DNA from 2 places in the Oceanobacillus sp. FSL K6-0118 genome. Region 1 is predicted to be linked to the other one. Evidence: riboswitches for the same ligand, from Rfam matches in the RefSeq annotation. Region 1 holds a riboswitch; the other holds the start of a gene.
What was found. Region 1 has a riboswitch for cobalamin ahead of MHI02_RS00190 (ribonucleoside-diphosphate reductase subunit alpha). Riboswitches for the same ligand answer to the same signal wherever they lie in the genome.
Positions count from the first base shown of each region.

Region 2: another riboswitch for cobalamin. It lies ahead of MHI02_RS04975 (ABC transporter substrate-binding protein); the one in region 1 lies ahead of MHI02_RS00190 (ribonucleoside-diphosphate reductase subunit alpha).

Region 1 is NZ_JBBOVR010000001.1:45,686-51,223, reverse strand. It holds gene MHI02_RS00210 (M48 family metallopeptidase) at 1-81, opposite strand, end outside; gene MHI02_RS00205 (ABC transporter substrate-binding protein) at 377-1,414, shown strand; gene MHI02_RS00200 (ABC transporter permease) at 1,523-2,509, shown strand; gene MHI02_RS00195 (ABC transporter ATP-binding protein) at 2,502-3,296, shown strand; cobalamin riboswitch at 3,554-3,745, shown strand; gene MHI02_RS00190 (ribonucleoside-diphosphate reductase subunit alpha) at 3,865-5,538, shown strand, end outside.
Region 2 is NZ_JBBOVR010000001.1:956,245-961,782, forward strand. It holds gene MHI02_RS04960 (DUF2306 domain-containing protein) at 1-93, shown strand, start outside; gene MHI02_RS04965 (hypothetical protein) at 165-770, shown strand; gene MHI02_RS04970 (purine/pyrimidine permease) at 904-2,202, opposite strand; cobalamin riboswitch at 2,615-2,810, shown strand; gene MHI02_RS04975 (ABC transporter substrate-binding protein) at 3,055-4,035, shown strand; gene MHI02_RS04980 (FecCD family ABC transporter permease) at 3,995-5,053, shown strand; gene MHI02_RS04985 (adenosylcobinamide amidohydrolase) at 5,219-5,538, shown strand, end outside.

The sequences.
Region 1 (5,538 bases):
ACTAAACAATAAAGTGATAATAAAATAAACGTTTTCTTTACGATGAACTAATCTATTCTTCAAATCACTTTCATCAAGCATTTTACTCCCTCCTTGTAACGATTAATCTTTTTATTTATAACAATAAGATTATAAGTGATAGCTAATTAAATAGCTATATAATCTTTGGAAAATTTGTGTAAATGAAGTGGTGCTATTTTTGCAAAGGGAATTGTATAAAAAGTGAAACCTCAAGTCGATAGATTAATGGTGGTTATTTTAGTAGTTATAATAAAATGAAAAAATATTTCAAAAACTATCGCAGTTGGGAAAATAGTATGGTATAATCACGATTAAATATTTAGAAAATTTTATCGTATAAGATGGGGGAAGAAAGATGAAAAAGTTCTTGCAATTACTTGCTATCATTACTTTTATCGCAATACTTACGGCATGCGGCTCTGATTCTGATAATACTGTAGCGGAATCAAATGAAGATGCAACTAATTCTAGTAAAACAGAAGGAGAAACTAGTTCTGATGGTGGAGAAACGTTTACTGTTGGTGCAACGCAAATCTTGGAGCATCCATCATTAGACAAAGCTTATGAAGGATTCCAAGCAGCAATAAAAGACGCTGGTTTAAACGTTGAATATGACTTTAAGAGTGCACAAAATGATCAAAACAACGTTAAAACCATTTCTGATTCATTTGTAGCAGATGGTGTGGATTTGATTTTCGCTAACTCTACTCCAAGTGCATTAGGGGCATTACAAGCAACAAGCGATATTCCCATTGTTTTCACATCTGTATCGGATGCAGTAGAAGCTAAATTAGTGCCATCTATGGATCAGGCGGGAGAGAACATTACAGGTAATGTAGATTTACACCCAGATGCAATCAGTGAAACAGTTAAATTTATCGATCAATATTTCCCGGATTCAAAAGTAGGAATGGTTTATAATGCAGGCGAACAAAACTCTGTAACACAAGTAGATGAAGTTAAGAAGGCTGCTGAAGATACAAGCCTTGAAATCGTTGAGCGTACAGTAGCGAATACTGCTGAAGTACAACAATCTGTAACTACTTTAGTCGGAGAAGCAGATGTTATTTATATTATTACGGATAACACGGTTGTATCTGCTCTTGATAGTGTTGTTGGTGTGGCAAATGATCAAGACATTCCATTAATTGTTGGTGAGCCGGATTCATTAGCAAAAGGTGGCTTTGCAACATTTGGAATTGACTATTATACATTAGGATATCGAACTGGCGAAATGGCCGCTGATATCTTAAGTGGAGAGAAAAAGGTAAGCGAAATTCCTCCAGAATTTCCGCCAGAAATTAAATTATTCATCAATAAAGATGCGGCTGAAGAACAAGGAATTGAATGGAATTCCGATTGGGATGAATCTGTAGTTGAAGCAGAAAAATAATTACCGACATATTAGTACGTTAGAGCCAGTGCATGAACTGGCTCTATAGTGCTTTTTATCCCCTGAAGAATCATACAACATGTTAATTGCACGAAAGGAATGGAAATTATGTTTATATCATTATTTGGAGCTGTAGAATCAGGAGTTATATATGCCATAATGGCCTTAGGTGTTTATTTAACCTTTCGTGTCTTAGACTTCCCGGATTTAACTGTAGAAGGAAGTTTTGTAACTGGCGCATCGGTTGCTGCCTTTTCTATTATCAATGGGGTTCCTCCAATTATCGCTACCTTACTTGCAGCAGTAGCTGGATTTTTAGCAGGTTGTGTAACAGGTGTCTTGCATACGAAAGGAAAAATTAATTCATTATTGGCCGGTATTTTAATGATGACGGCACTTTACTCTATTAATCTACGGATTATGGATCAGCCAACTTTATCTTTATTAAATGAGACTACGTTATTTCAACAATTAACATCCATTTGGGATGCTATTGGACTTGACTCCGTATTTAATGGCCTCCTTTCTGCGATAGGAATGGAAAGATTCCCTAAGACTTGGTCCATCGTTATCGTTATGATATTCGTCACCCTCGCTATTAAACTTTTAACGGACTACTTTTTAAAGACAGAAGTCGGTCTTGCATTACGAGCAATTGGTGATAACAAGAAAATGATCCGTAGTCTTTCCGCAAACACGGATTCACTTATTATCGTTGGCGTCGGTATCTCGAATGCGCTTGTTGCCCTTAGTGGCGGATTAATAGCTCAATTAGGTGGATTCTCAGATGTTAATATGGGGCTAGGACTTATTGTTATCGGTTTAGCTTCTATCATTATAGGTGAGGCATTATTTGGTACAAAGACGATTGTTCGAGCTACTTTAGCGGTCATTCTTGGAGCAGTCATTTATCGAATTATCGTCACACTAGCTTTACGTTTTGACTTCCTTGAAACTGGGGACATGAAGTTGATTACTGCAATAATTGTTGTTGTTGCCCTCGTTGCTCCCAAAATTATTCAATCTAGAAAAGAAAAAAGACGACGTATCATGAAACGTCAGCAACTTAAGGCAGGGGGAGATAGCCATGCTTAAACTACAAGATATTTCTATTACATTTAATGAAGGCACTCCGGATGAAAAGAAAGCTTTACAAAATATCAATCTAGAACTTGAAAAAGGGGACTTTGTCACAGTAATTGGTAGTAATGGAGCTGGTAAATCAACACTTATGAATATCATTTCTGGTGTACTAATCCCTGATGTTGGAGACGTACTGATTAATGAGAAACAGGTGGTAGATTTGCCTGAATATAAGCGTTCTAAATATATTGGTCGTGTCTTTCAGGATCCTATGGCCGGAACAGCACCATCTATGACGATAGAAGAGAATTTGGCGATGGCGTATTCTCGTATAAGAAAGAGAAAACTTAAATTAGGTGTTACAAAACAGCGAAAAGAGATGTTTAGAGATTATTTGAAGACTCTAAACTTAGGTCTAGAAAATCGATTAACTGCAAAAGTTGGATTACTTTCAGGTGGGGAAAGACAGGCATTATCCTTATTAATGTCTACCTTTACACAGCCAGATATTCTTCTTTTAGATGAGCACACAGCTGCTCTAGACCCGTCACGTGCAGAATTAATTACAAGTTTGACAGAAAAGGTTGTCAAAGAATCCGGATTAACAACATTAATGATTACCCATAATATGCAACAAGCATTGGATTTAGGAAATCGATTAATTATGATGGATAAAGGGCAAATTATTTTCGATGTTCGTGGGAAAGAAAAGCAAAATCTTACTATCGAAAATCTTCTGCACGAATTCCAACGCATTCGTGGCGAACAATTTGGTAGTGATCGTGCGGTGTTAAACTAGTATCAAATCTATTAAAATAAAAGGCACAAGGGCATTTTGAAATGCTTTTGTGCCTTTTTATCCCACTTCAAGCCTCTATGGGAGATTAACTGCCGTAAAGGTCCGATAAGTGTGGCTAACCATCAGTGGGGGATGAAGGAAAAAGCCCCCACTGATGGAAGTCTTCTTTATGTATTTTTTGTATTGCTTTCTATTAAACTCTATGATATGTTTGATTCATCAATATATTGTACATAACAGCAAAAGAAAATACTATATATAGTGAATAGACGAATGGTGACTGTAGTCTTAATAGGGAATCTAGTGTAAATCTAGAACTGCCCCCGCAACTGTAAGTGTTACGAAAGAGAAACCCACTGTATTAACAGGCATTAAAGACTGTGATATGGGAAGGGCTCTAGTAGGTTTGATACACAAGTCAGGATACCTGCCATTTTTCTTTAGTTTCAAATCCCCGGGGTGAGGGATGGTGAAATGATAGATTGGTACATACTTTCTGTCGTTTATAACCGTTCATGCATCCTCAGGTGAACGGCTTTTTTGCGTTTAATATATAAGGAGGGCTAAGATGATTGGAGAAATGGTCAAAGAAAGCGAAAAGTTAAATAAGGTGATAGAAAAGGCGGCAAAAGGTCTATCCTTAGACATAGGCTTATTCATAGAAAAAGTAGAGACAAGTCTTAACCATTATCAAGAATATGAAAAAGGATTAGATTTTCTAATAAAAAAGGCGCTAGAAGAAATAGATGAGGCAAACCCAGATTGGTCCTTTTTTGCCGCAAGACTTTATTTACAAAGATTATATAAACAGGCAGCAATAAACCGAAATTACGACGATAAAAATAAAAAATACGGATCATTTCTTAAACTAATAAAGAGTTTAACGGATAAAGGTATATATTCCAGTCATTTCCTGGGAAAGTATACGGAAGATGAAATTAATTATTTTGGGGATTTAATAGACCCAGATAAGGATATGAATTTTACATACTTAGGGATTTATACTTTAGCTACTAGATATTTGGCTACAGATTTTGAGAAGAATACACATGAGCTACCACAAGAACGCTGGATGATTATTGCGATGCATTTAATGCAAAATGAAGATAAATCAAGACGGACGCAACTAGTAGAAGAGGCATACTGGGCACTAAGTAATTTGTATATGACAGTAGCAACCCCAACGCTAGCAAATGCCGGCAAAACCCATGGTCAGCTATCTAGTTGTTTCATTGATACAGTCGATGACAGCCTTCAGTCCATTTATGATAGTAATACAGACATTGCTAGGTTATCTAAAAATGGCGGTGGAATCGGGGTTTACATGGGTAAAATTCGTTCCAGAGGTAGTGATATAAAAGGTTTTAAGGGGATGTCCAGTGGAGTAATTCCATGGATTAAACAGTTAAATAATACAGCTGTAAGTGTTGATCAGTTAGGAACGAGGAAAGGCGCAATCGCAGTATATTTAGATGTATGGCATCGAGATATTGAGGCATTTTTAGATCTTAAGTTAAATAATGGCGACGATCGAATGCGTGCTCATGATATTTTTACCGGAGTTTGTCTACCTGATTACTTTATGGAACAAGTAGATAAGAGAGGGGAATGGTATTTATTTGATCCGCATGAAATTCGTCAGGTTATGGGCTTTTCATTAGAAGACTATTTTGATGAGCAAAAGGGAAGTGGGAGTTTTCGAGAAAAATACGAACAGTGTATCGAAGCACCACTTCAATCCAAAAGAAAAGTGCCGGCAATCGATATCATGAAACGGATTATGAGATCGCAACTTGAATCCGGAACCCCATTTATGTTTTATCGGGATGAAGTGAATCGAAAGAACAGTAATGCACATACAGGGATTATTTATTGTTCCAATTTATGTACAGAAATTACGCAAAATCAATCTCCATCTGAGTTTCTAGAGGAGTATGTGGAGAATGAGGAGACCATCGTTAAAAAATATAAACCTGGTGATTATGTTGTCTGTAATTTAAGTTCTATTAATCTAGGTAAGGCTGTTCCAGAAGGGGTATTAGAACGTCTTATCCCTATTCAAGTCCGGATGCTGGATAATGTTATTGATATTAATACATTACCAATTAAACAGGCTGAACGAACGAATAAAAAGTACCGCGCTATTGGGCTGGGGACATTTGGTTGGCATCATTTATTAGCAGTAATGGGAATCAAGTGGGAAACGGAAGAAGCCGTTCAATATGCGGACACCCTTTATGAA
Region 2 (5,538 bases), 910 kb from region 1:
ATTTTCTGGTTTTTACCGACCATCATTGGAACACCTTTTATAGTTATGGTAGGTAAGAAATATGGGCCAAAGCCTAGAAAAATGATCAAATAACTGAAACTTTTCTTCATGAAACCCGTAAGGATGGTAACAAGTATTATTCTGTAATAAAGGAGGAACGTCACTTGGTCTTATTTTTAGAACTGATATTTTTTCTAGCAATCGGATACTATATTTATCAATTTGTTCAAGTGTTATTTCGATTAGGTCATCACGTTGTTTTACCTATATCGGAAAAGGAACTATTAGGGATTCGAAAACATCCAGATAAGCTAATTTATCATCCAATATTTTCTCGGCAAAAAAGAGGAATTATTTTCTATTCTTGTTTGCTTCTTTTTATTGTTACCATGTTTTTCTTATTATTTTTTTTCCGAGAAGAAGATAGTATAAATTGGCTGTTAAATGTCATGTTTTTACTTCCTTTGACATACTCCGATGATATTTTGAATTTATTCGCAATCGTGGATGACGGCATATTATCAGGAAACCGGTTTATTTCCTGGAATAAAATAAAAGATGTTCAATTCATTCCGATTGATATGAATCATAGATTTTATGGATTTAATAAGGAAGTGAATAACGGGTATGAATTAAAGGTAAAGGGTAGGTTCAGATCAACAAGTTGTGTTGTCATGTCAGATGAAATGAAAGATAAGTTAACAGAAATAATTAGTGAAAAAGCTAATATACAGGTAAATGAAGCGATGAAAGAAGTATCTATAAAATGATGGAGAAGCTAGAAAAAAAATATTAGTCTGAAAAAATCCGAACTATGATCAAAAATCTTCCATTAGAATTTGAGTTAGTTCGGATTTCTCTTTAAATACTGATATCCCATTCACGCAATGCGGATTCTAAATGTTAATCCACGTTATTTTTCGTTCTCCATAGTTGTTCAATAATGATGACTAAACCTGTTCCGACAATTAATCCGTTACCCATTACGTTTTGCACGATCATTGGTAAATCAGCAAATACTTCAGTTGGTAAGAACATAATTCCCATTCCGATTAAATAGGAGACCCCAAGTATAGTTATTTTTCTTGAGTCCAATTTTACTGATGTTAAATTTTTCACTGCTAACCCAACTAATTGAACGAAAGAGGCCATTATTGCTGCATTCGCAATCGGACCCGGAAGGCTAGATATAAGTGAAATGACCGGTGGGAAAAACGTAAAGATAATTAACAGTATCGTAGCGTAAACAAAAGGTTTCCTACGTTTTTGACCGGTTAAAGCCATAAAGCCAGAAGTAGTAGCTAATGGCACATTTGCGATTCCGGCAAACCCTCCAGCTAATCCATGACTAATACCAGAAAACATTGTTCCTTTGTTTATTTCTGTATTACTGTCTTTCGGTTGTCGACCTAGTATTTGATTGGCTGCCACAATGGAAGCAACTGTATTAGAAATAACAATGACTGCTGTAAAAAAGGCGATTGGAATTAGACTTATATCGAAAATTGGTGTTCCAAAGGCAAATAGTTCAGGGAATGAAAACCATGAGACATTTCCCGGATGGTTTTCTGTTCCGATAACTATGGCATAGCCTACCCAACCAATAACAATTCCAATGAAAACTGCATAACTGCTTAACCAACCTTTAGCGAAGGTTGATAATCCTAGAATGGTAAAGAAGGTAATAAATGCAAGGATTGCTTCTGTTAACTGAATGGTATTGGAATCCCCTTGTAGGCCTAACATCCCGCCCAAAAAGGTACCACTTAATTGAACCGTTAATAGTAGGAAAAAGGTTCCTGTAACTAACGGTGTGAAAACAGGTAAGATTTTCTGTGCGAGTTTTAAGAAACCGAATAAAAATAAAAAGAGCCCTGTTAAGAGCATAAGGGTTTCTAATGAACGTAATGTATCGGCTAAAGAGTTTCCATTTTGTAACCCCGTTACGGCCATGACAGAAAAAATACTAATCCAAATTCCCGCTGGACCCTCCATAATTGGAAGTTTATGGCCAAATAAAACTTGAAGTAAAGAAGCAACGCCTATGGCAAAAAAGGAACGCTGCATTAACCCAGATACTTCGATAAAATCCATCTGGTAAATGGCTCCAATTACAATGGGCATAGCAACAGAGCTTGCAAGTAAGAAAACGAACCATTGAACGGTTTCCATGGTTGTGCTTGCAAAGTTAGATTTATTCAATTCAAACACTCCTATTTCTGTAAAGAAACTATTAATAGTAATATTTTATCATTAGTTTTCTATATTTGGAGAAAAAAGTATACGAACCATTTGATTCACGTTCCAAAATTAATCTTAATATGTCATAATTCTGCATGATTTGCTATAAAAAGAGTATGCTTTGTTTTCATTTTGCGTATTTAGTAGTATGATAAAATAGTAATGGAAAATTATATACGAAATGGAATTAGGTGTCTAATATAGACTGAAAGTGAGTGTTCAAAAAGGGAGATGAAAAGGACCGAGGTCGGCTAACTGCGCAACGTCCTTTTGCAACGCCGATACTAGCACGTCCTGTGCGTCGCAGTTCGAGGCGGTGTAGCTTTCGTTACCGGAACGTATGCAGTAAATACGTGAGGAACGGAAAAGCAAGCATTCATGCGAAATGCGAAGTGTCATTTTCACCGGACTTTTTGAACAACCTCTTAAAAGGGAAGTTGGTGCAAACCCAACGCGGTCCCGCCACTGTAAATGGGAGCGAACTACAAATACCACTATACGTTATGTATGGGAAGGTGTAGTAAGCAATGATCATGAGCCAGGATACCTGCCTAATTCAACGCACTAGTACCTACGAGGATGGGAGGAAGGTGGTGACAGGATTATACTATCTGGAATTATCTGCATCTTTACGTTCATCTGTAGAGATGTTTTTTGTTTTACAAAAGTATTTAGCAGTTAGGAAAGCATAAAAATCTTTTCCATCTGGGGATCCGATTACTCGCCCCACCGTAAAGATTTTCATGAGTGCAACTAAGGCATTCATCCAAAAGTATGGAGAATGCCAAGTTTTCTAAGGGGGATTTGTAAAGAATGAAAAAGTTAATGTCGCTTTTATTTTTAATGTTTTTCGCAATTGGAATGATTGCTGGTTGTGGTAGTGAAGAACCAAAGGATGCAAACACTGATAATAATGCTGAAAATACAGAACAAGCGGAACAAGCAGGAGATCAAGCATTCCCAGTAACCATTACGGATGCAACAGACCAAGAAGTAACGATTGAGAAAGAGCCTGAAAAAATCGTTTCTCTAATTCCAAGTAATACAGAAATTGCCTTTGCATTAGGCTTAGGTGATAAGGTAGTTGGAGTATCTGACAACGATAATTATCCGGAAGAAGTTGCGGATATTGAAAAAATTGGTGGAATGGAATTTAATATTGAAAAAATTATATCTTTAGAGCCTGATTTAGTATTAGCACATGCTTCTAGTATGGGAAGTTCTGAAGAGGGATTTCAACAATTAAGAGATTCTGGTATCCCAGTTCTTGTTGTAAATGATGCAACAAATTTCAATCAAGTATATGATACGATTCAAATGATTGGTCAAGTAACTGGTACCGAGGAAGAAGCGGAAACAATCATAACCGATATGAAGAATGAATTTGATGATATTCAAGCAAAAGCAGAAGAAGTGGCAGATAAGAAATCTGTTATTTTTGAAATTTCCCCTGCGCCAGAAATTTATGTAGGTGGAAAAAATACATTTATGGATGAGATATTAGCCACAATAAATGCAGATAACGCTATAGAGGAGGAAGGTTGGCCTAAAGTAGATGAAGAAACATTGTTAGGCTATAATCCTGATGTCATCATTACGACGTATGGTGAGTATACAGAAGATGCTATAGACCAAGTGAAGGAAAGAAAAGGTTGGGAAGATGTCACTGCAGTTAAGGAAGACCAAGTATTTGATGTCCAAACTGATCTTGTAAGTCGTCCAGGCCCAAGACTTGTTGAAGGAGTTAAAGAAGTTGCGAAAGCAGTTTACCCTGAAATATTTAGCGAAGAATAAGATTCTTGCCTATACATTAGCAACTATATTTACGATTCTTTCTTTATTATTGGGGATATCTATCGGTACGGTTTCTGTACCAATAGTAGACATCGTTCAAATTATTGGTGCAGAAATCTTTCATTATTCTATTGATCATATTGACCCGATGTATCAAAGTATTGTATTAAATATTCGATTGCCAAGAGTCATCTTAGCAGGACTTGTTGGGGCGGCACTAGCCATTGCTGGTGCTGCCTTTCAAGGTCTACTTAGAAACCCATTAGCAGATCCTTATACATTAGGGGTTTCTTCAGGTGCCTCAGTGGGTGCAGTTGTCACCATCTTTTTTGGTATTTCCCTGCCATATATTGGAGCATTCACCTTACCATTTTTAAGCGTTGTTTTTGCCTTTATTACTATTTTTCTCGTTTTAACATTTGCTCGTAAAATTGATCGTTCGATGAGAGTGGAAACGATTATATTAACAGGTGTTATTTTTAGTTCCTTTTTAGGTGCCTTTATTTCGCTCATGATATCACTCACTGGTAATGAATTAAAGCAAATTATTGGCTGGCTTTTAGGGAGTGTCTCCATGCGGGGATGGGATTATATTAAAATTATTTTGCCATTTTTTGTACTAGGTTCTGTGTTATTAATGGCGAATGGTAGAGAATTAAATGCGATGTCATTCGGTGAGGATCGAGCACAATATCTAGGGGTAGATGTAAAGAAAAGAAAACTAGTAATTTTAACGGCTGGATCGATTTTAACAGGAGCAGCAGTTGCCGTATCAGGAACAATTGGTTTTGTAGGGTTAGTCATTCCACATTTAACTCGGAGCTTATGGGGACCTGATCATACGCACTTACTTCCATTATCCATGTTAACAGGAAGCGGCTTTCTAATTTTGACAGATTTGATTGCAAGGACCATCATTTCCCCGACGGAATTACCAATAGGGGTCATAACAGCATTAATTGGCGCTCCAGCGTTTGCTGTTATTTTAATCAAACGACGTGTTCAAAAAGGAGGATGAAAAGGACCGAGTAGTTCGAGGCGGCTTAGCTTTGAGGAACGGAACGTATGCAGTTAATACGTGAGTACCGGAAAAGCAAGCCAACGAAGAAATGCGAAGTGTCATTTTCACCGGACTTTTTGAACAACTTCTCAAACGGAGACAACGATAGAAAGAAGGGTTACAATGCTTGAAGTACAGCAAATATCAGGTGGATATTCGAGTGAATCGGTTTTAAAAGATATATCTTTTCATGTTGCTAAAGGGGAGCTCTTTGGCATCTTAGGACCGAATGGAAGTGGAAAAACGACTTTACTTAAAATGATTAGTGGATTACTACCTTTTAAAGAAGGTAGTATTTTTATAAAGGATAAGAAACTATCACAGTATTCGCAAAAGGAATTGGCTAAAATTGTTGCTGTTCTTCCACAGCATTCTGAACATGCCTTTTCTTATACGGTTAAAGAGACAGTTTCTCTAGGGCGCTATGCACACCAAAGTGGTTT